DNA from 4 places in the Sphingomonas sp. NY01 genome. Region 1 is predicted to be linked to each of the others. Evidence: riboswitches for the same ligand, from Rfam matches in the RefSeq annotation. Region 1 holds a riboswitch; each other region holds the start of a gene.

What was found. Region 1 has a riboswitch for cobalamin ahead of cobW (cobalamin biosynthesis protein CobW). Riboswitches for the same ligand answer to the same signal wherever they lie in the genome.
Region 2: linked by a shared signal. The riboswitch ahead of NPJ82_RS06205 (TonB-dependent receptor) and the one ahead of cobW (cobalamin biosynthesis protein CobW) in region 1 are both predicted to bind cobalamin.
Region 3: linked by a shared signal. The riboswitch ahead of NPJ82_RS16905 (TonB-dependent receptor) and the one ahead of cobW (cobalamin biosynthesis protein CobW) in region 1 are both predicted to bind cobalamin.
Region 4: linked by a shared signal. The riboswitch ahead of NPJ82_RS17290 (TonB-dependent receptor) and the one ahead of cobW (cobalamin biosynthesis protein CobW) in region 1 are both predicted to bind cobalamin.

The regions. Positions count from the first base shown of each region.
Region 1 is NZ_CP101722.1:364,919-370,700, forward strand. Features, by position in the region: gene NPJ82_RS01850 (cobalamin biosynthesis protein CobG) at 1-62, opposite strand, end outside; gene cobN (cobaltochelatase subunit CobN) at 59-3,220, opposite strand; gene cobW (cobalamin biosynthesis protein CobW) at 3,228-4,277, opposite strand; cobalamin riboswitch at 4,462-4,665, opposite strand; gene NPJ82_RS01865 (HoxN/HupN/NixA family nickel/cobalt transporter) at 4,687-5,730, opposite strand.
Region 2 is NZ_CP101722.1:1,238,783-1,244,564, forward strand. Features, by position in the region: gene NPJ82_RS06190 (glycosidase) at 1-715, opposite strand, end outside; gene NPJ82_RS06195 (TetR/AcrR family transcriptional regulator) at 752-1,378, opposite strand; gene cobU (bifunctional adenosylcobinamide kinase/adenosylcobinamide-phosphate guanylyltransferase) at 1,409-1,921, opposite strand; cobalamin riboswitch at 1,947-2,154, shown strand; gene NPJ82_RS06205 (TonB-dependent receptor) at 2,294-4,225, shown strand; gene NPJ82_RS06210 (aminotransferase class I/II-fold pyridoxal phosphate-dependent enzyme) at 4,230-5,201, shown strand; gene cobO (cob(I)yrinic acid a,c-diamide adenosyltransferase) at 5,198-5,782, shown strand, end outside.
Region 3 is NZ_CP101723.1:214,982-220,763, reverse strand. Features, by position in the region: gene NPJ82_RS16915 (DUF1852 domain-containing protein) at 1-295, shown strand, start outside; gene NPJ82_RS16910 (methionine synthase) at 321-1,349, shown strand; partial or broken gene NPJ82_RS16905 (TonB-dependent receptor) at 1,413-3,409, opposite strand; cobalamin riboswitch at 3,624-3,863, opposite strand; gene NPJ82_RS16900 (epoxide hydrolase family protein) at 4,186-5,340, shown strand; gene NPJ82_RS16895 (MerR family transcriptional regulator) at 5,561-5,782, shown strand, end outside.
Region 4 is NZ_CP101724.1:16,779-22,560, reverse strand. Features, by position in the region: gene NPJ82_RS17305 (efflux RND transporter periplasmic adaptor subunit) at 1-112, opposite strand, end outside; gene NPJ82_RS17300 (TetR/AcrR family transcriptional regulator) at 232-867, shown strand; gene NPJ82_RS17295 (hypothetical protein) at 887-2,311, opposite strand; gene NPJ82_RS17290 (TonB-dependent receptor) at 2,298-4,424, opposite strand; cobalamin riboswitch at 4,600-4,825, opposite strand; gene NPJ82_RS17285 (DUF6055 domain-containing protein) at 4,954-5,782, opposite strand, start outside.

The DNA of each region.
Region 1 (5,782 bases):
ACGAGCAGGCCGTCGCCCGCCATCATCGGCCGCCATGCATCGGGGCACCAGCCGCGGATCATAGCCCCGTGTCCAGGGCGGCGGCGATCGAATTGCGGCGGGTGCGCCACAGGCCGGCGGCGTGGAGGGCAGCGAAACGCGCCTCCATCGCGGCGAGGGCCTGCGGATTGGCGGCGGCGAGAAAGGCGCAGACCTGCGGGTCGGCGAGCGTCGCTTCGTAATAACGGTCGAACAGTTCGGGGGCGACGGCGTCCGCCAGGTGCGAAAAGGCGCCGAGATGGTCGAGCGTGGCGGCGATCTCGGCAGCGCCGCGAAAGCCGTGGCGCATCATGCCGGCGATCCAGCCGGGATGCGCGGCGCGGGCATGGACGACGCGGGCGATCTCTTGCGGCAGCGTGCGGGCGCGGATGCGCTCGGGGTCGCGGGCGTCGAGATGGTAGAGCGCAGCCGATCCGCCGGTCAGCGCCCGGGCGGCGGCGAAGCCGGCTTCGTGCGCAGCATAGTCGGCGGCGAGCAGCAGGTCGGTTTCGGGCAGGTCCTGGACGTGGACGAAGCCTTGCGCCGTCTCGACCCGTGCGGCGATGCCGGCGGGGTCGTGCGCGTCGCCCGCGTCGAGCGCGTGGGCGGAGGCGGCGAGCCAGGCGTGGCCGGCGGCGGCGCGCGCCTGTGGCGTGTAGGTCTCGCCGAGGTCGCCGAGGCCGATGCCGTAGCGTCCGGGGGCGGGGCCGTAGACGCGGGGGGTGGCTTCGCGGGCGGTGAAGGGGTTGCGGTCGACGGGTTCGTCGCGAAGGGCGAGCGCGCGGACGGCTTGGCCGAAGAGCTGGATCAGGGTGGGAAAGGCGTCGCGGAACAGGCCGGAGACGCGCAGCGTGACGTCGATGCGGGGGCGGTCGAGCCGGGCGAGGGGCAGGATCTCGAAACCGGTGACGCGGGTGGAGCGGTGGTCCCATACCGGCTCGACGCCGAGCAGGTGGAGCGCCATGGCGAATTCCTCGCCCGCGGTGCGCATCGTGGCGGAGCCCCAGAGATCGACCACCAGGGTGCGCAGCCAGTCGCCCTCGTCCTGGAGATGGCGGCGGACGAGTTCGTCGGCGAGGCGGATGCCCTGCTGGTGCGCGGCGCGCGAGGGGGTGGCGCGCGGGTCGATGGTGTAAAGGTTGCGGCCGGTGGGCAGCACGTCGCTGCGCCCGCGATGGGGCGAGCCGGCGGGGCCGGGGGGGACATGGGCGCCGGCCAGCCCGGCCAGGAGGCCGGCGCGCTCGGCCTGCCCTTGCGGACCGCGGCCATAGACGTGCAGGCCGTCGCCATATTGGCTGTCCTTCACGTCGCAGACGAACGCGTCGATGCTCGCGATGTCGGTGCCCATGGCGAGGCCGGCGGCGGCGGCTTCGTCGGTGATGTCGGTGCGCAGCCGGTCCCGGCGGGCGGGGTCGAGGCCGTCGGCGCTGGCGAATTCGTCGAGCAGCGCCTCCAGCCGGGCGAGGCCGGCGCCGGTGCCGCTGCGGACCAGCGGCGGGGGCGCGTGGCCGAGGGTGACGGCGCCGATGCGGCGCTTGGCCTGCGCGGCCTCGCCCGGATCGTTGACGATGAAGGGGTAGAGGACGGGCAGGTCGCGGACCAGCGCGTCGGGCCAGCACGCGCCCGACAGCGCGACCGCCTTGCCGGGGAGCCATTCCAGGGTGCCGTGGGCGCCGACGTGGATGACGGCGTCGGTGCCGCGGGCGTGGAGCCAGAGGTAGAAGGCGACATAGGCGTGGGACGGGCAGCGCGACAGGTCGTGATAGTCGTCGGCGCGGGTGTCGGGGCGGCCGCGCTCGGGCTGCAGCGCGATCAGGGTGTTGCCGTGGGCGATGGCGGGGAAGTGGAAGGCGTCGCCGGCCGGTTCGCCCCAGCTTGCGAAGAGGTCGTCGCGCAGGGCGGGGGGGAGCGTGGCGAGCGCGGCGCGGTAGTCGGCAAGCGGCCAGCGAATCGTGCGCGTGGCGAGGGCCTGCGCCAGATCGGGGGCGGGGGGCGCGCCGATGTCTTCGAGGATGGCGTGGGTGGAGGCGATGGCGTCGAGGCCGACGGCGTGCGCCATCTGGTGTGCCTTGCCGGGATAGGTGGAGAGGATGATCGCGGTGCGGCGCCGTGTGGCGGGGGTTTGCCCGAGGCGGACGTGCGCGGCGACGCGCGCGGCGATGGCGGGGACGCGTTCGGGGTCGGGGCGGTGGCGGCGGGGGGCGAAGTCGAGCGCGGGGTCGTGAGGGGCGTCCTCCTTGAAGCTGGCGACGCCGACGAAGAGGCGGCCGTCGACCTCGGGCAGGACGATGTGCATGGCGAGGTCGGCGGGGGAGAGGCCGCGGGGGGCGTCGGCCCATGCGGCGTGGGTGGAGGTGGCGAGAGCGACCTGGAAGATCGGGGCGCCCCCTGTGTCGAGGGGGGCGGAAAAGGCGGTGGCGTTGAGGATGGCCGCGGGGGCGAGGTGCGCGATCCAGCGGTGGAGCCAGCCTTGTGCTTCCTCGGCTTTCAGGGAGGGGAGATAGAGGGGGAGGACGGCAAATCCGCGATCCTCCAGCGCCGAGCGAAGTGCGGCGATGGGGGCCATGTCGTCGGCGACGCGATAGGCGCGGTAGAAGAGGATGAGGACGATGGGGGCCTTGGCGGTGAGCGCGAAGGCGGCGGGGCAGGTGGGGTTCCAGGCGCCTACGGGGGGGATGGGAGGTGGGGCTTGTGCTTCGACTTCGCTCAGCACGAACGGGAGGTTGGCGGCTTGTGCCAACAGGTCGAGCGCTTGGCCGGCGGCGGTGGGGCCGCCTTGTTCGCAAAGCCCGGCCAGCGTGCGGAGCAGGGGGACGGGGAGCGTGGAGGCTTTGTCGAGGCGCACATCCTCGCGGCCATCGGCGGGGAGGACGGCAAGCGCGATGCCGTGGTCGCGCGCGATGCGCTCCATCTGCGACAGGCCGTAGCTCCAATAGGAGGGGCCGCCGATCAGGCGGATCAGGATCGCCTTTGCATGTACCGCGGTGCGCTCGACATAGGTGTCGACCGACAGCGGGTGCGCGAGCTGCTCCAGATTGGCGAGGCGCAGCGAAGCGCGCCCCGCCCCCTGCCAGCCGGCGGCAAAGGCACGCAGATCGCTGTCGGAGAAGGAGAGCACCAGCAGGTCGCCGGGGCTTTGCCCCAGATCCCGTGGCACGGCGCCCTCCTCCAGTCCGTGGCTCTCGCGAAAGACGAGATGCATGGCCGGATCAGCCCGCCAGCGCGGTCCGTATCGCGGGCGGGTCGATGCGGTCATGCTCGGCGATGACGACGAGGCGGGTGGCGCGCGCCTCGTCCGCGCGCCACGGCCGGTCATATTGCGTGCGGACGCGGCCGCCCACCGCCTGGACGAGCAGGCGCATCGGCTTGCCCGACACCGCGGCATAGCCCTTCACGCGCAGGATGTCGTGCGAGGCGGCCAGCGCCTCGATCCGGGCGGCGAGCGCGTCGGGCGTGGCGATTTCGGGCAGATCGACGACGATGCTGTCGAAATCCTCATGCTCGTGATCGTCGGCACCGTCATGATGCGAGGGGCGGGCGGCGATGTCGTCCTCGGCGGCGGCGCCGAGACCCAGCACGACCCGCGGATCGATGATGCCGTCGGTCAGCTCGACCACGGGCAGCGGGCGCGGCGCCTGCGCGGCGATGACGGCGCGGGCGGCGGCGAGGCCGCCCGGCCCCGCGAGATCGGCCTTGGTGAGCAGCACGAGATCGGCGCAGGCGAGCTGGTCCTCGAACACCTCGGCCAGCGGGGTTTCGTGGTCGAGGCCGGGGTCGGCGGCGCGCTGTGCGTCGACCGCGGCGAGATCGGATGCGAAACGGCCGGCGGCGACCGCCTCCGCATCCGCCAGCGCGATGACGCCGTCGACGGTGATGCGCGAGCGGATCGCGGGCCAGTCGAATGCTTTCAGGAGCGGCTTGGGCAGCGCGAGGCCGGAGGTTTCGATCAGGATGTGATCGGGGCGTGGGTCGAGCGCGAGCAAGGCTTCGACGGTTGGCACGAAATCGTCGGCGACGGTGCAGCAGATGCAGCCGTTTGCCAGCTCGACGATGTTTTCCGCCGGGCAATCGGGAATGGCGCACCCCTTCAAGATGTCGCCGTCGACGCCGAGCGTGCCGAATTCATTGACCACGACCGCGAGGCGGCGGCCGTTCGCGGCGCGGATCAGGTGGCTGATCAGCGTCGTCTTGCCCGCCCCCAGAAAGCCGGTGACGATGGTGACGGGGACTTTGGATAGATCCGGGGAAAGATCCGGCATGTGCATTCTCCGCCCGCGCCTTGCATCAACGACAAAACGGACGGGGCTTGCCTGACGGCGGGCACGCGGACTCCGGGCGGACGCGGGGCAGGCGTCCGAAGCCACGCACCGGTTGCGACCCCGGCCGCATCCAGTGTCGTCGCTCAGACGGAGAACCGTGCCTTGGCCATCCCCTGGACCCGGGCAAGAGCGACACCGCGCCGGCAGGTCTCCTGGCTCACGGGTCGTCGCGATCGCGGCACGGCCTTCCCGGATCGAAACCCAGTGGCTGCCCCTACAAAGGGGCGTGTGCCGCGCGCTCTCCGCTTACAGTTGCAGGGACAGCCGTGGATTTGCACCACATTCCCATTCAAAGCCCTTGAGGGGCACCGGCGCGCGTCGGGGCGGATGATCCGCCCCGGCCACGGCTTTAGCGGGCGGGTGCGGGGCCGACAACAGGCGTGTCGTCGAACCGCTTCCACCGGTAGATGGCGAAGCTGACCAGCCAGCAGGCGACGAACAGCCCGACGATCGCGAAGCCCAGGCCGTTGAAGCTGCCGCCGAGATCGGTGGCCAGCGTCCACACGCCGCCGCGAAGGTCCAGCTTGTCGGCGATCAGGGCCAGCGTCTCGATCCCGCCGATCGCGATCGCGACGATCGCGGAGACGAGGGTGATGGTGATGTTGTAGTAGAGTTTTCTGATCGGCTTCACGAACGCCCAGCGATAGGCGCCGAGCATCACCACCCCGTCCGCGGTGTCGACCAGCGCCATGCCGGCGGCGAACAGCGCGGGCAGGACGAGGATGGTGGCGATGCTCATGCCATCGGCGGCCTGTGCGGCGGAAAGCCCCAGGATCGCGACCTCGGTCGCGGTGTCGAAGCCGAGCCCGAACAACAGGCCGAGCGGCGCCATGTGCCAGCTTTTGGTGACCAGCCGGAACATCGGCCGGAACAGCCGCGACAATGGCCCGCGCGCGGCGGTGAGCATGTCGAGATCGGCCTCTTCATAGATGCCGCCGGCGCGGACGTGGCGGAAGCTGGCCCAGACCGAGCGCAGGATCAGGAGGTTCATCGCGGCGATGGCGAACAGGAAGGTGGCGGAGATGCCGGTGGCGACGACGCCGCCGACCTGTCCGAACGCCTCGAACCGGGCGAGCGCGTTGGCGGTCAGCGCGACCGCGACGGCGGCGACCAGCACGATGGCGGAATGGCCGAGCGCGAACCAGAAGCCGACGGCGACCGGGCGCTGGCCGTCCTGCATCAGCTTGCGGGTGACGTTGTCGATCGCCGCGATATGGTCGGCATCGACCGCGTGGCGCAGGCCCAGCCCCCAGGCGAGCGCGGCGGTGCCGAGCAGCAGCGCATCGTGGCGGGCGAGCGCAAGCGCCCAGGCCCAGCAGGCGAAATTGGCGAGGATCAGCAGCGCGAACAACGCGGCGATGCGGCGTTTCAACGAGGTATTGGATCGGGTCATGCGGCAATCCGGCGGGCGTCCGACATGACGGGGGCCTGCCACCGGCGCGAAC
Region 2 (5,782 bases), 870 kb from region 1:
CGTCGGGGGAGGCGGCGAAGTTGATCGCGGGGCCGCCGACATAGGGGCTGTCCTCGGGATAGGCGAAATACACCTCTCCCAAAGGCCTGGTCAGCGCCATGAAGCGGTCGCCGACCAGCCCTTCGAACAGGATCATGTCCTTGTTCTGATGATCGAGGACGATCCCCTCCAGCCGGTAATCTATGCCGTTGTCGGAGATGTGGAGGGTGGTGCAGTGACGCTCGGCAGAGACCGAACAGGTGGTCATGTACCAGCGATCGGCGATGCGGCTGATCCGGGCATCCTCGACCCCGTAATCCTGATAGGGGGCGGCGGGCTCGATCACCTTGTCGTAATGGACCGCGACGATGCGCTCGCCATCGGGGGTGAGTTCGACCGGCAGCAGCCAGGACAGCGAGGTGAGCGCCAGCATGCGGTGGGCATGGCCCTTCAGCGCGAACTGGCGCGGGTCGGTCATGTCGACGCCGGCAAGGGGGTAGCGGTCGAGCACATAGCCGCCGGGCGTCCAGCGGATGGCGCGGACATGGCCGTCCACCACCGGCTGCGCCAGTGCCTCGGCAATGCGGACCATCAGCAGCAGGTTGCCGTTCGGCAATCGCGCCATGCCGGGATTGAACGCGCCCAGCACATAGGTCGGCTCGGCGATCCCGCGACGCAGCGGCGAGCGTGCGAGGTCGACATCGTCGGGACGGAAGATCAGGAAGTCGTCGGCCATGCGGGCGCGAACGCGGCGGCGTGGGCCGGCGTTCCTTCAGATCGCGGCGTCGCGCAGGAAGACGCGCCAGCGTTCCTCGAAAAACGCATCCGGCGAAAGGCCGCAAAAGGGATCGGGCAGGCCGAATTGGAGGCGCCGGGTCGGGCCGTCGAGCAGGTCGCCCAGCAGATGGTAGAGGCAGGTCGGATCGGCCTGGCGGAGCAGCCCGGCGGCTTGCGCGTGGCGGATGCGGTCGAGCATGGGCGCGGACATGATCCGGTTCCACGCGGCGAAGCGGGTGCGCAGCTCCTCCGAATAGGCGGCCTCCGAGGTGAGAAAGGCCATGAAGCGGACATTGTCGGGCGACAGGCAGAAGCCAAAGAAATGGCGCGAGGCGCGCTTCAGCGAGGCGAGGGGATTTTCCGCGCCGTCGCCCTCGACGAACGCCTCGGCCAGTCGCTCAAGGTCGCGCGTCACTACCGCATCGAGGAGCGCCATCTTGCCGGGATAGCGGCGATAGATGGTGTGCTTGCTGACGCCGACGGCAGCGGCGATCTCCTCCATCGAGGTGCCGTCGATGCCGCGGCAGCAAAAGGCCTCGCGCGCGCCGGTGAGGACCAGGTCGTTGATCTGCTGCGCCTGTTCGCGGGTGGGTCGTCCGGTGGTGCGTTTGTCGGTGGGCATGATCTTCTTTTGCGGGCGGGGTCGCGCACGTCAAATATCGGGCGGCTGCAGGCGCAGCGCCAGACCGGCGGCGACGAAATAGGCACGCTCCACCACCGCGGCCACCGCCTGGTTGAGCCGGCCGGCCTCGTCGCGAAAGGTGCGGCCGAGCGGGGTTTCGGGGACGAGGCCGAGCCCCACCTCGTTGGAGACGAGGAACAGCGGCGCGCGCGCTTCGCCGATCGCGGCGAGCAGGTCGGCGCGGGCGGCAGCGACGTCGTGATCGCCGAGCATGACGTTGGTCAGCCACAGGGTCAGGCAATCGACCAGGATCGCACCGCCCACGGCCTCGCGGATCGCCGCGGGCAGCGCGACCGGGCAGTCGATCGTCGTCCAGCGCGCGTCGCGATCGGCACGGTGCCGGGCGATGCGCTCCGCCATCTCGTCGTCGAACGCCTGGCCCGTCGCGCAGTAGATCAGCGGCGCGGCGAAGCGCTCCGCCGCGGTCTGGGCCAGCTGGCTCTTGCCCGAGCGGGCACCCCCGAGGAACAACGTCGTCGCCATCTTGCCCCCGTGCCCGCCCCCGCCTAAGGGCGCAAGCGTGACAGGTTCCCGGAGACGGGATGAAAAGGGAATTCGGAAGCGACGCCCGGACCGGGCCGGCGTGATCCGAAGCTGCCCCCGCAACTGTGACCGGCGAGCCTCGCCCATCCCCATGCCACTGGAGTTGATCCGGGAAGGCCGGGCGCGGCGCTGACCCGGGAGCCAGGAGACCTGCCTGTCGCGGTCTGTCCTTCGCGCGGACGGGGTGTGCCGGGCGATCGAGGAATGATCCTCGCGTGACGACGTCTTTGGGGGCGTGGGTGCAGCGGGGCTTGTTCGGCGCCGCCCGTGCGCGTGCCCCCTGTTGCGAACGCGAAGGGGGAAACAAGAGCTGTGACGATTCGATATCTATTGGCGGCGCCGGTGCTGCTCGCCGCGCTGCCGGCCTGGGGCCAGAGCGCGCAGTCCAATGCCGGACTGGAACAGGTGCAGGGCGCCGACGACCGCATCGTGGTGACGGCCAACCGCGCCGCGCAACCGATCGACCGGGTGGGCCAGGCGATAAGCGTGCTGGACACCGCCGAGATCACGCGGCGCCAGTCGGTGGCGGTGGCCGACCTGCTGCGCCAGACGCCCGGCGTGACCATCGCCCGCAACGGCGGGATCGGCACGCAGACCGGGGTCAGCATCCGCGGTGCGGAAACCGACCAGACGGTGGCACTGATCGACGGCATCAAGCTGAACGATCCGTCGGCGCCCGGCGGCGGGTTCAACTTCGGCGGATTGCTGGTGGGGAATATCGCGCGGATCGAGGTGCTGCGGGGTGCGCAGTCGGTGCTGTGGGGCAGCCAGGCGATCGGCGGTGTGGTGAACCTGATCACGCGGCAGCCGACCGAGGCACTGTCGGTCAACGCGCGCGCGGAAGGGGGCTGGCGCGATACGGGGCAGGTGTTCGCGAACGTGTCGGGCAAGGCGGGGCCGGTCGCGGCGAGCCTTGGCGGCGGGTATTTCACCAGCGACGGCCTGTCCGCCTTTGCCGGCGGGACCGAGCGCGACGGATATCGCAACTACGGCGCCAATGGCAGCGTGACGGTGGACGTTGCCACCAACCTGTCGCTGGACCTGCGCGGATTCTATTCGGATGGCCGGACGGAGATTGACGGCTTTCCCGCACCCGCCTTCACCTTTGGCGATACGCGCGAATATGGCACGTCGAAGCAGTTCGTCGGCTATGGCGGCGCGAACTTGGCGCTGTTCGACGGGCGGCTGCGCAACCGGCTGGGCTATGCCTATACGCAGACGCGGCGGCGCAACATCGATCCGGACGGGGTGCCGACCGAGACGTTTCGCGGCAATGGCCGCAACGAGCGTATAGAATATCAGGGGCTGCTCGACCTGAGCGACGCGGTGCAGGGCACGTTCGGCGCGGAGCGCGAGGTGACGCGGTTCACCACCACGAGCTTTGGCGGGCCGGAAACGCGCGGGCGGGCGCGGCTGTTCAGCGTCTATGGCCAGTTGGCGGTGACGCCCGTCGCAGGGCTGACCGTGACGGGCGGCGTGCGCCATGACGACCATAACGTGTTCGGCGGCGCGACCACGGTATCGGCCAGCGGCGTCTGGTCGCCCAATGGCGGCAATACGCTGTTCCGGGGCAGCTATTCGGAAGGGTTCAAGGCGCCGACGCTGTACCAGTTGCAGAGCGAATATGGCAACGCGCTGCTCGATCCCGAACGGTCGAAGGGCTGGGACGCGGGCATTACGCAGCGCGCGCTGGACGGTGCGATCGAGGCGAGTGCGACATGGTTCCACCGCACCTCGCGCGACCTGATCACCTTCGTGTCGTGCGCCGCGCCGCTTTCCGGCATCTGTGCGGGGCGGCCGTTCGGTACCTATGACAATGTCGCGCGGGCACGGTCACAGGGGCTGGAGTTCACCCTGGCGCTGGTGCCGGTCGAGGCGTTGCGGCTGAGTGCGGCCTATACCTATCTGGACGCCGAGGATCGCTCGGCGGGCACCGCCGGTTTCGGGCGGCGGCTGGCCCGGCGGCCGGATCACAGCGTGACGGTGAATGCCGATTACCGCTGGGCGTTCGGGCTGGAGACGGGGGCGACGGTGACGAGTGTCGGCGACAGCTTCAACGATGCGGCCAATGTTCGCCGGCTCGATGGGTACACGCTGGTCGACCTGCGCGCATCGATGCCGGTGACGGGCAATCTGGCCGTCTATGGCCGGATCGAGAACCTGTTCGACGAACGCTACCAGACGGTGCTCGATTACGGTCAGCAGGGGCGGGCGGGGTTTGTAGGCGTGCGGGTGGCGTATTGAGGCGATGATCGGCGCGGGGGATCTGGCACCGTTCTACGTGCATGGCGGCCGGGTGGCGGAGGCGCGGGCTGTGTTCGGGGGCGAGGACTGGATCGACCTGTCGACGGGGATCGCGCCGCGGGCCTATCCGGTGGCGGAAACCGGGCTGGCGTGCCTGCCGGAGAGCGGGGCGGTGGCGGCGCTGGAGGCGGCGGCGGCGCGCGCGTTCGGGGTGCCCGGCGCGCGCGCGGTGGTGGCGGTGCCGGGGACGGACCTGGCGATGCGGCTGCTGGCGCTGCTGATGCCGGGGGAGCGTCCGGCGGTGGTGGTGCCGGGCTATGGCGGGCACCGGGCCGCGTGGCCGGCGGCGGTGCCGATCGCGTGGGAGGCGCTGGGGCAGGGCGGCCACGACCTGACCATACTTGCCAGCCCTGCCAACCCCGACGGCCGGCGGCTGGACCCGGTGAGCGCCCGCGACCTGCTGGCGCGCGGCATGCTGGTGGTGGACGAGGCCTATGCCGACCCGGCGCCGGGGCTGGCGGCGATGGATGACGCGGGGCTGGTGGTGCTGCGGTCGTTCGGCAAATTCTATGGGTTGCCGGGGGTGAGGCTGGGCTTCGTCATCGCGGCGCCGGCGCTGGCGGACGCCTTGCGGGCGTTGCTGGGGGACTGGCCGGTGAGCGGGCCGGCGGTGACGATCGGGACGCAGGCCTATGGCGACACGGCGTGGCAGGTGGAGCAGGTGCGCAGGATCGGGGATGCGGCGGTGGCGCTGGATGCGGTACTGGATGCAGCCGGGTTCGCGGTGTCGGGGCGGGCGGGGTTGTTCCGGCTGGTCGCGGTACCCGGTGCCGGGCGCCTGTTCCGCCATCTGGCCGAGCGTGCGATCCTGGTGCGGCCGCTGGCCGACCAGCCGGACCGGTTGCGCATCGGCCTGCCCGGAGACGCGGCCGCGGTGCGGCGACTGGCCGACGCGTTACAGGAGTTCAAGCGATGACCGATACGCCCGAGGACTATGCCCGCCACAACGCCAAGATGAAGCGGATGCAGGCGGCGCGCGAGAAGATGCAGGCCAGGCGCACGCTGGAGCGCGGCCTGTTGATCGTCCATACCGGCAACGGCAAGGGCAAGTCGTCCTCCGCTTTCGGCATGGCGATCCGCAGCATCGGCTGGGGCATGAAGGTCGCCATCCTGCAATATGTGAAGGGCAAGTGGGAGACGGGGGAGCGCAACTTCTTCGAAGCGCATCCCGATCTCGCCACCTTCGAGGTGATGGGCGAAGGCTTCACCTGGGACACGCAGGACCGCGAGCAGGATATCCGCGCGGCGCGCGCGGCGTGGGAACGGTCCAAGGCGATGATCCTCGACCCCGAGATCGACTTCGTGATCCTGGACGAACTGAACATCGTGTTGCGCGACGGGACGTTGCCGGCGGACGAGATCGTCGCGTTCCTGAAGGACCGGCCGCTGACCAAGCATATCTGCGTCACCGGGCGCCATGCCAAGCCCGAACTGCTGGAGATCGCCGATCTGGTGACCGAGTTCGGCGAGGTGAAACATCCCTACAACGCAGGCTTC
Region 3 (5,782 bases), on a different replicon from region 1:
CTACCATATCGGCGATCTGGTCAGCGACTATACCAACCTGGAACTCGCCAGCACCGTCGCGACGATGGAGACGTTCCAGAAAATCTATCGTCCAGAAATCTACAACGCCAATTCTGTGGCGGCGGAGCATTATCAGCCGAGCCTGAGGTATCAGGACTATTCGCTGACCCGCATAGTCTACGATCGTGAAGAGCGCAGCCGCCTCGCCATTGAGCAGGGCAAATTTGCTGAAGAGCATTTCATCAAGCCGCACGCTGCCGCGCTGCAACGCTGGTCTGCGACCTGCGGCTTCTGATCCCCACGACACAAAGGTATTACTGATGACGACACTATTGCCGACGACGACCGCGGGCAGTCTGCCCAAGCCATCGTGGCTGGCCCAGCCCGAGAGCCTGTGGTCGCCGTGGAAGCTAGAGGGCGAGGAACTGATTGCGGGCAAGCAGGACGCGCTGCGCCTGGCCGTCGACGATCAGCGGCAGGCGGGCATCGACATCCTGGGGGACGGCGAGCAGACGCGGCAGCACTTCGTCACGACGTTCATCGAGCATCTCGACGGCGTCGATTTTGAGAAGCGCGAGACGGTGCGCATCCGCAACCGTTATGACGCCAGCGTGCCTACCGTCGTTGGTGCCGTCTCACGGTCGACGTCTGTGTTCGTCGACGATGCTCGCTTCCTGCGCGCCCAGACCGACCGGCCGATCAAGTGGACACTACCCGGGCCGATGACGATGATCGACACTCTCTACGACGCGCATTACCGGAGCCGCGAGAAGCTGGCATGGGAGTTCGCACGCATTCTCAACGAAGAAGCGCGCGAGCTGGAGGCCGCCGGCGTCGACATCATCCAGTTCGACGAACCCGCCTTCAACGTCTTCTTCGACGAAGCGAACGACTGGGGCATCGCCACGCTAGAGCGCGCGGCCGAGGGACTGAATGCCGAGACCGCCGTCCACATCTGCTATGGCTATGGCATCAAGGCCAATACCGACTGGAAGAAGACGCTCGGCACCGAATGGCGCCAGTATGAGGAAACCTTCCCAAACCTTCAGAAGTCGAAGATCGATATCATCTCGCTCGAATGCCAGAACTCGCGCGTGCCGATGGACCTGATCGAACTCATTCGCGGGAAGAAGGTGATGGTCGGTGCGATCGACGTCGCGACGGACACGATCGAGACACCAGAACAGGTCGCCGACACGCTGCGCAATGCGCTGCGCTTCGTCGACGCCGACAAGCTCTTGCCCGCCACAAACTGCGGCATGGCGCCGCTGTCGCGCAACGTCGCGCGAGGTAAGCTATGGGCGCTGGGTGCCGGGGCCGAAATCGTGCGGCGAGAAATAATTGGTTGATCACGACGGCGTTGGATCACCAGCGCGGGACGGGGTCCCACGCTGGCGATCCCCTCCGCCAGCTTAAAAATTGACCCTGGTGCCCAGACGCAAGGTCCGTGGCTCGACCACGCGGCTCAAGCGCCCATCGGTCGGTCCTGATGTATCGAAGGCGGGGATATACGACTCGTAGAAATAGGCGATGTCCTTGTCGCGGCTGTTCAGGATGTTGAGCACTTCGCCATATACCTCGAACCGGTCGATCTTGCGGGCCGCCCGGACGTTGACGACCGTGCTTCCGGAATCGCGAACACTGTTGTCCTCGATCAGGGGATAGGGGCCGAGGTGACGTACGCGGACGCTCGCCTCCCATGGATCGAGCACCAGCGCGATGCCCGCCGATGCCGCGTTCTCAAAGGCATTGGGAATGCGATCGCCATTGTCATAGCGTGACCGGCTTGCCGTGTAGTTTCCGTCGAGCGCAAGCCAAGGCTTCGGCCGCCAGAACGCAACCAGCTCATAGCCGCGCCGCTTGCTGGCACCAGTCGGCTCCACCGCGTTGGAATCGCCCACGAAGCGGAGTTCACTGCCCACATCGAGCCACCAATAGGTCGCAGTCAGCGAAAAGCCGGGCAACTGCCAGCGCGCGCCGAGTTCGCGGCCGTCCCCGCGCACCAGCACAGGCACCGGAGTCTCGACATTGACCGCACCGCGCACGTCGTTCGAGTGAAAGCCGCCCCCCAATTGGCATAGAATTCGAGGCGATCGGTCGGCGAATAGGCCACCGATGCCTTAGGCGACAGGATGGCGTCGTCCCCACTGCCTGCGCCCGCGATCGCCGCAGCTTCGTCGCGCGCCCGCACGGTGTAATGATAATAGTCACCTCGGACCCCGCCTATAAAACGTAGGCCATCGACCGGTGTCCAGGTCATATCGCCGTAGAGAGCAGCCGACGCCTCCTCGACGTGATACCGGCCCAGCGACGACAGGAACGAACGCGCGCTCGTACGATAGACGCCGACGCTTCCGATATGGTCGTAGCGTTCCTCCGTGCCGATCGACACGGCAAGCGCAGGCCCGAGCGTCCAGCGCTTTTCTCCTCGCGCGCCGACGATCCACCGTCTGTCGAACTGGCGGATCTGCGCGCTGGTCCCGTCCGGGTCGGTGTAGGTCGGATTGGAATACATCGACCAGTCGTAGAACTGACCATAGACATTGGCATGCCAGTCGGGCTGGCGCACCGCGATGTTGCCGATAAGCCGCGTCGTTTCACCCCGCGCCGTTGGATCGGGCGAGCAGAACACGTCCTTGCACAGCGCCGTGCCGATGATCCGCTCGGGGATCTGCTCGGTCGGCCGCCAAGTCGCGCGATAGGCGTTGAGCGACGCCTCGACCTGACCCGCACCGGCGGGAGCGATGTATTTCGCAAACCCTGATGCGTGACGCAGATGCTCGGGTTCCTGCCATGGTCCGTCATAGACCTTGGCCTGCGCCACCAGCGTCAGCTTGCCGGAGCCGACATCGTCGATCGTGCCGCCCGCCGCGACCCGGCCATAGCCGTAGGAGCCGCCCTCGATCGACATCCAGGGCCGGGCATAGCCATCGATCGTCGTCATGTAGGCGGCACCAGCCAGGGCGAAGTCGCCGCCATCGGCGCGGTACGGTCCTTTCCGGAAATCTTCGCGCGCGACGATCTCGGGGATCAGCCCATTCAGATCGAGATAGCCCTGTCCATGACCATGCGTCCGCAGGTTCATCTGCACGCCATCGATATAGGTCGTGAAGTCGGAGCCGTGATCCAGATTGAAACCACGTAGGAAATACTGGTTCGCCTTGCCGCTGCCGGAGTGCTGCGCGGCAACCATCCCAGGGACCGCTTCGAGTAGTTCGGCAACGCGAAGCAGCGGCCGAACCAGCAGGTCGGCACCGGCAACGGTGCCTTCGCTCGCCGCGTGCGCTACGCCGATCTTCGCCTCGCCCCGACCGAAGACGACGACTTCGTCGGCTGAAGCCTGTGTTGATCCGGCGTCCGCATCCTTCGTCTGCGCGTTTGCGGGCGTTGCACTGCACGCAATGATCATCGCTGCGCATCCGAGTAACTCTGCGCGTAATTTCAAAACCGTCATGTCCATCCCCCCATGCGCCAAGCGACTTTGGGCAGGGGCGTCCGCTGCGAACGGTCGGCGCGTGTCTACGGCCGGACGCAAACGCCCGCGACACGAACTGATGCGGCCCCCGCCGCTCGTTCGTCGCTCAGACGGAAGAACCGTGCCCCGACCATCCCCTGGGCCAAAGCAAGAGCGACCAGACGCTGGCAGGTCTCCTGGCTCACGGGTCGTCGCTCGACATACGGCCTTCCCGGATCGTTGCCGATGTGGTGGCTGATCCAGTGGCTGCATCCTCCAACGGAAAATGCGATGTACGTCTCGCTCGCCGCTTACAGTTGCAGGGACAGCCTCGGTTTGGGGGAGATTGCCTCCCTTACCGTGTTCCCTTTTAAGCCCCTTTCAGGACACCAGCGCGATCATTGCCCGGCAGGATCTACATCCAGCCCGACGAGAAGCGCGTACCCGTGGCACCGTCAATCTGCAAGATTGCCCATAGCTACCCTATCATGCGATCGGCATTGCCGGACAATCACCCGCCGCAGTGTCCCAAAACACCTATCAAACGGGATATCGAGACACTGGATAAATTCCCATTTCGCGATCCCAATGGGAATCCCCCGGCCGTCTCGCTGGCCGCTCATTTCCCGGCATCCCAAGTTGTTGCCCTATCGGGCCGGGCGGGTGCTAGACCAGCTATGTGTCGGATCAGGACCTCTGCCTAGACGTCCTTTCCAAAATGAACAGGAGTGATGGTGGCGGCACGGGAACACAGGATCGCGATCACGGACGAGGCGCTGCGTGATTTGCGGCGCCGCGTGATTGCAGCGCGCCTGCCCAACCCCATCGATCCTGGCAGCGGCGAGGACGGCACCAGTTTACGGTTGGTGCGGCAATTGGCGGACCGGTGGGCCGATGGATTTGACTGGCGCACGGCCGAGGCACGGCTCAACCGGCTTCCCCAGTTCGTTTCCCGCATCGACGGACTGGACGTTCACTATATCCATCAGCGCGGCGTCGGCCCCGCCCCCATGCCCCTCGTGATCACCCATGGATGGCCGGGATCGTTCATCGAGATGGAGCGTATCCTGCCGCTCCTTACCGACCCGGCGGCGCATGGCGGGCACGCGGCGGACGCGTTCGACGTGGTGGTACCCTCCCTGCCGGGATATGGTTTAAGTCAGGCACCGCGGTCGATTGGCGTGAGCTCCCGGACCATTGCCGACATGTGGGCAAGCCTGATGGCGGAACTGGGCTACGATCGCTACGGAGCGCAGGGTGGTGACATCGGTGCAGGCGTGTCGCTGTGGCTGGCACGGCAGCGGCCGGAGGCGCTGACCGGAGTCCACGTCAATTACATCCCCGGCAGTTTCGCACCCTGCATCGATGACGCGGTCGAGCCCATCACAGCGGACGAGCAAGCATTCCTCGACCGGGCGAGGATATTCGCGGCCGAGCACGGGGCCTATGCGGCGCTGCACGGCACGAGGCCGCAGACCCTCGCCTATGCGCTGTCGGACAGCCCGATCGGGCTTGCCGCATGGATGATCGAAAAGTTCGATGCGTGGAGCGACCACGACGGCGATCTCGAACGCACGATTCCGTTGGACACGATCATCACCAACATCGCCCTGTACTGGTTCTCCGGGACGATCGACGCATCGTTGCGGCTGTATAAGGAAAACAGGCTCAACCCCCTGGCGTTCGCGCGCGGCGAAAGGGTGCAGGTACCGCTGGGCGTGGCGGTCTTCCCGCGCGAGCTGCCGATGCCGCCACGAAGCTGGGTCGAGCGCGTATGCGATGTCCAGCGCTGGAGCGTGATGCACAAGGGCGGGCATTTCGCGGCCCTTGAGCAACCGGCAGCCCTCGCAGAAGAGATTCGCACACTTTTCCGACCGCTTCGCTGACCACCGCGACTGACGCTGCCGTATTGATCTGCGCACTGGCCGGCAACGGCGCGGAAACAAGCCGCATTCCCGCTTTCTCGTAAATCGATCCCAATGAGAATGCCCCGGCCGTCTCGCGTGCCGTTCCTAATCGGGAAAGTAGCTCACGCTCATTCTCACCCCTTGACCCTGACGCAACGTCATCCCGCACAAGCATGGCGTAGCGATTCGGAGTGAGATCATGCGGACAGTCAAACAGGTGGCGAAAGCGTCGGGGGTCAGCGTTCGTGCCCTGCACCATTACGATCATATCGGACTGCTGACGCCAGACATCGGCGAGAACGGCTATCGTTATTACGGGCAGGCGGAGATGCTGCGCCTTCAGCATATCCTGTTCTACCGCGAACTTGGCCTGCCGCTCGCGGAGATTGCCCGCATCCTTGATGATCCTGCCTTCGACACG
Region 4 (5,782 bases), on a different replicon from region 1:
CGACCACGCCGACCTGCGGTGGCCCGGCGGGCTGCTGTTGCTGTTGCTCACCACCCCCGCCGCATCCGGCAAGGATCAACGCCAAACCGAGAGCCGGTACGATGTTTTTCATGGAATCCGCCTGCAAGAGACACTAAGTGTGAGTGATCGATCACTCACATTTTTTGCCCCTGTAATCGGGGCGAACCGAGATTGGCAAGAGATAACAAGTAAGATGAGAGGATTGCACGCGTGACCCTGGCGCTTCCCCCCTGCTGTTCGCGCCGCACACCACGCGCGGACGAACGACGCCGTCACCTGCTGGATACGGCGAGAACGCTGTTCGCCGACAATGGGTTCCATCAGACCGGCATGGCCCAGATCGCGGCCGCATCCGGCATCAAGGTCGGGCAGATCTACCGCGACTTTGCCAGCAAGGAGGACATCATCGCCGCGATCGCGAGCGAGGATGTCGAGGCCTGGCTTCAGGAGGATTGCGTTCGTGCCGCGATCGCCCGCGACGATCATCAGGCTATTCGCGACTGGATCAACCGCTTCCACGCCTGTGACGAGCCGGTCGAGGAATGCCGGATGATGACCGAGATCATGGCGGAGGCGGCACGCAACCCGCGCGTGGCCCATATCTACCGCGACATCGACAACCGCGTCCGCAGCAGCCTGCACGCAGCCCTCGAGGCCCTGGGCGTCGACTGCGTCGGGATCGTCGACCGCGAGGTGCTGGTGGATCTGGTGCTGGCACTGGGTCTGGGCAGCATGATGCGCCGGATCATCCATCCCGAAATCGATTGCCAGAAGCTCGCCGAATCCTTTCGGGCATTGATCGATACGCAACTGGCGGCGCGAATGGAGACGTCATCCACGGCCTGATCGGCAGGTGCGGCGATCCCTATCGCAACAGGCGCCGGTAGCCGAGCCACACGCCACTGACCGATACCACCAGACCAAAGGCGGACATCAGCCAGATCATCAGATCGCGCACCGGCCGCGATGCGACCAGCCACAGCCAGTCCCATGTATGCGGCAGGTCGAACATCCAGCGATACAGGCGGCGGGCCCGATCCTGTCGCTCGACCACGTCGCCGGTGGCCGGATCGATATAAAGCCATGTCCGCACATGATCGTCGAACCGCAGCCGCAGGATCGGCAAGGGCCTGATCAGCCCCCAATAGGCATCCGGCCGGGTCAGCCGGTCGATCCGCCAAAGAGCGCCACCGGCCACCAGCGGTGCGCTCGCCTTGACGATGACGGCCGTCGCATCGCCTGGGTGCGCCATGGTTCGTGTGTCGAGAAAGCGGGGATGATCCGATGCCCGGTCGATCACGATCCGCGGCAGGCCGGCCGCGTTGGTGATCTCGATGGTTCGGGCATCCGGTGCCGCCATCGCCAGCCGTGCCGGCGCGGGGCCGGTGTCGCCATCGATCGCGCGGTAGCGGCGAAGCGCCTCGACTGGTGCCGTCCCTCCGGCGAACAGCCGTCCCGGATCGACAGACAGCCACCCGCTGACGATCCAGCCGAGCAGGACCACCCCGCCAACAAGACCGCTGACATGGTGCCACAGCATCCAGCCGCGATACGCGCTGATGCGCCCTGCCTTATATCGCCGCTGCCCCGGACGCAGGCGCAGGATGCCGATCCATATGCCGGTCAGGGCGACCGCGATGCAGGGGCCGGACACCCACATCACCACCTGACGCCACGCCGCATTGTCCTGTCGCAGGACCGTCGGATACAGCCAGTGCGGCACCGACCCCAGCCAGTTCCAGATACGCTGGACGCGTGTGGTGCGCTGGACAGGCAGGCCGGTTGCGGACGACACATAGATGACGGTGCCCGCGGCATCGCCGAGCGCGACCCTCCACAAGGGGCGATGCCGGTCGAAGCCACCGGCGACGGTCCATTGGTCGCGCATGACCTGATCTGCCCGGATGGCACGCGTTCCGGAAAAGTTCGCCGCCACCCGCCGGGCATAGCCATGATCGACGGCCGGCAGCACCGCGCCGGTTCGTGCGGGCACGGTATCGATGACACCGTCATCCCGCTCGATCCGCCATACCGGTTCGGTATCGCGCATTTCCAGCAGCAGCCTCCCCTGCCCGGTCGCGAGCGGCGCCGGCACGTCGACCCTCGACCAGTCGATCGGCGCCGCCCCGGCCCAGCGCGCGGCCGGCGACAAGGCTGGATAGGGCATGTAGAGCATCACCAGTCCCGAGGCGAACCACATCCCGAAGAACAGGCACGCCGTGATCCCCGCCCAGCGATGGGTGAGGAACAGCCAGCGTAGCGCCACCCGCCCGATGTCAGAACGCGGCACGAAGCGCGATATCGAGCGAGTGCGGGCGGCCGAGGATCCACTGCCCGTCACCATAGCTGGTGACCGCATAATCCTTGTCGAGCAGATTATAGCAGCGCAGGTCCACCGCCACATGATCGGTCAGCGCATAGGAGATCGTCGCGTCGATGGTTGCATAGCCGGGAATGCGGAAACGATTGGCATTGTCCGAGAAACGCCGGCCGACATGGCGAAGGCCGCCACGCAGCTGAAGCCGGGGTGTCGCATCCCAGCGCAGCCAGACATTGGCCATCGTCTCGGCAATGCCCGGCGGTGTCCTGCCGTCGAAGCGGATGCCGTCCGACAGGAAATCGTCGAACTGCGCATCCAGCACCGACCCGTTCGCATCGATCCCCAGCCCATATGGCAGCGCAAAGGCCACCGCCCCCTCGATACCCCTGGCCGAACGCTGCCCGACCTGCTCGATCGGACTGGACACGGTACGCTGCGCCAGCAGCCCCTTCTTCACGATGCGATACGCGGCCAGCGTCGCCGTGCCGCGCCCTTGCGCAAACACCGCCTTCACCCCGGCCTCGACCTGATCCCCGCGCGCATTGCCGAACGCCACCTGCCCCGTGCCGACCGTCGTCAACGTCCCCAACGGATCGACCCCCGTCGCAAATTGCGCATAGAGCGACACTGTGGACACCGGTTGCCACACCGTACCGACACGCCACGTCGTGTTGCGAAACGTCCGGTCGAACACGAAGGTGTCGGCACGGTCGCCACCCGGATAGGCGATCGCCCAGCGCCGCACGCGATCCTCTTCATGGCGCAGGCCGCCAACGATTGACACGCCGCCCCCCAGCGTCACCCGGTCCTCCGCAAAGACGGCGAATGCCTCCGTTCGTGTGCGATAGCGGGGTGCGATCCCCTGCGTGTCGAGGAACAGGCCGGGGTTGAAGGCGAAGGGATCGATCGTGTCGCCCTGTGGGTCCGACCCGAAGTTGTTCGCATGCGTGAACTTTACCAGATTGGCGTCGACCCCGATCACCAGGGCATTGTCGATCGCATCCGAGATCGGGGTCTTCAGCGTCATGCTGGCCTGATCGCCCCATTGCGTCTGATCGTGACGAATGCCGAAATTGTCGCCGCGGCGGATCGTACCCGCGACCCAGCGATAGCTTTCCAGATTGCGCCAGAACCGGTTGCTGGTCAGCCGATAGGCGATGTTGGAGAAGTGCAGCGTCTCGCTCGGCGTCCAGTCGACCTGCAGCGTCGCGCGATCATCGCGAAAGTGCATCCGGGCATCGGCGACATTGTAGTTGGTCGTGCGGTTGCGCGCGTCCAGCCGACCGTCGATCAGCGGCGTGCCGAAATAGGCCGTGGGACGCTGATCACCGTGATCGCCGCGCAGCGTGATCGCCAGCGTCGATGCAGGCGTCCAGCGCAGCGTGCCGGACAGCGCAAGGCTGCGCGAGCGACCGCGATCGACATAGCCGTCCGAGCGCCACCAGCTGCCATCGACGCGGTAGGCGAGCGCTTCGTCGATCGGCCCGCCGATCCCGCCCGCGGCGCGAACGCTGTTTTGCGCACCATAGCCGACCTCGCCCTCGAACCCGGTCCTTGTCGCATCGGGCTGGCGCATGACGACGTTCACCGCGCCGCCCAGCGCCCCCTGTCCGTACAGCACGGACGCCGGACCGCTCAGCACATCGATCCGCTCGACCATCCACGGATCGGTGGGAAAGGTGATCGTGCCCGCAGCCGGGAACAGCCGGACGCCGTCGATCAGTTGCAGCACCGATCCCTGGCCTGAAAAGCCGCGCGCAGCGAGCGCGGTGCCGCCATTGCCCGGATCGGCAACGCTGGTGATGCCGGGTGCGCGCGTCTGCGCCTCAACGATCGACCGCTCACCGCGGGCACGGACCGTATCGCCATCAATGCTGGTGATGCTGGCCGGTGTCTCCAGCGGCGTCAGGTTCAGCCTGCTGGCGGTTGCGTTGGGCGTGGCGAGACCGGTCCTGTCCTCATGCCCGATCACGAGAATGGCAGTTGTATCGACCTGTTCAGGTTCGGCGACCTGTGCTGTGGAGGGTGCTGCGACGATGACGAGCAGCGCCCCTGAGCGTGCGCGCGAAGTGATGAGTGACATGGCCCGTATCTTTCCGGCGTCTGACGCACACCGGCGGGGGCCTACCGCACGCGCGGCAACGACCATGCCCACCGGACGCCTCCGGCAGCGAACACACCCGTCCATGCGGCCCCTGCCGCACTGTTGGCGTCGCTCGTCGGATAGACACCGTGCCTCGGCCATCCCCTGGACCAGGCAAGAGCGACCAGACGCCGGCAGGTCTCCTGGCTCACGGGTCGTCGCTTGAGACGCAGCCTTCCCAGGTCACCCCAGTGGCTTCGCCGGACGTGAAGGCCCGGCGCATGCGCCTCTCGCTCGCCGCTTACAGTTGCAGGGACAGCCCCGGATTTCGGCGACCGCTCGCCTTCACCGGATTCCCTTTTAATCCCCCTTCCGGGGGAACCGACGCGATCATGACGGAGCCGAAACCCCGTCCCGGCCGGTGATATGGCGGCAGGCAGCGGATCACAAGATCGCACTGCGCAGATTTCAGTCGATAGCCCAACCGCTTACGCAGGCGAGCCGAGAGGCGGTGCGCATACGCCCCCGCTCAGGCGCAGGGCCGTCCCCCCTCCTTGTTGCCGGACAGCGTGTAGTTGCTGGTCCATGTGCCCGGCGCCGCGTTCGCATCGCACGCGTCGACGGAGCCGGTGCGCGGCGTGGCACCTTCGATCCTCACGCGGTAGGGGAAACGGGTGCCCTTTACCGGTTGACCAATTTCCTGCCAGCCGAGCGTCTCATAGGCATAGGGCGTGGCGGTGACCGCAAGATAGAGCTTCGTGCCGGATGGCGGGGTCAACATGGTCGTGCCACTCCCCTGCCCCTCGGCGGTACCCAGCGGTGCGTAATGGGGCGTGCCGTTCGGCTCGACCGCGACGATCGAGAAGCGCCATGCGGCGCGGTTGGCGGTGGTGGCGCCGGTCAGGGTCACCTTCACCTGCCGGCCATCGCCGGTGAGCGGGACGATATGGGTCCCCCATTGCAGCAAGGCGCGCTGCGACGGGGGATCGTAGAGCGTCGCGTCCCCGCCTGCGACCGGAACCAGCGGCGTGGTGAAATGCGCCAGCCAGCTGGTCGTGCGCGTCGGGCGCAACTGGTCGAGCATCGTCCGCTGGTTGAGGAAGTCCATCGCCACCAACCGCGCACCGTACCAGCCCGCATCGTCGGCGAACGAGGCAAAGCCGTTGGGATAGACGCCCGCGTCCTGCGCCAGCCGGACAAAGGCGGGCAGATAATCCTCCTGCGTGGCGCCATTCGCATCGCGACGGTTGCGAAGCCAGGTGCCGAACACCAGCGCGCGGGTGGCATCCCGCTCGTACAGATAGGTCATGATCGGATGCGCGCCGTAGCGCGCCACCGAGAAAAGGAAGCCGTTTTCC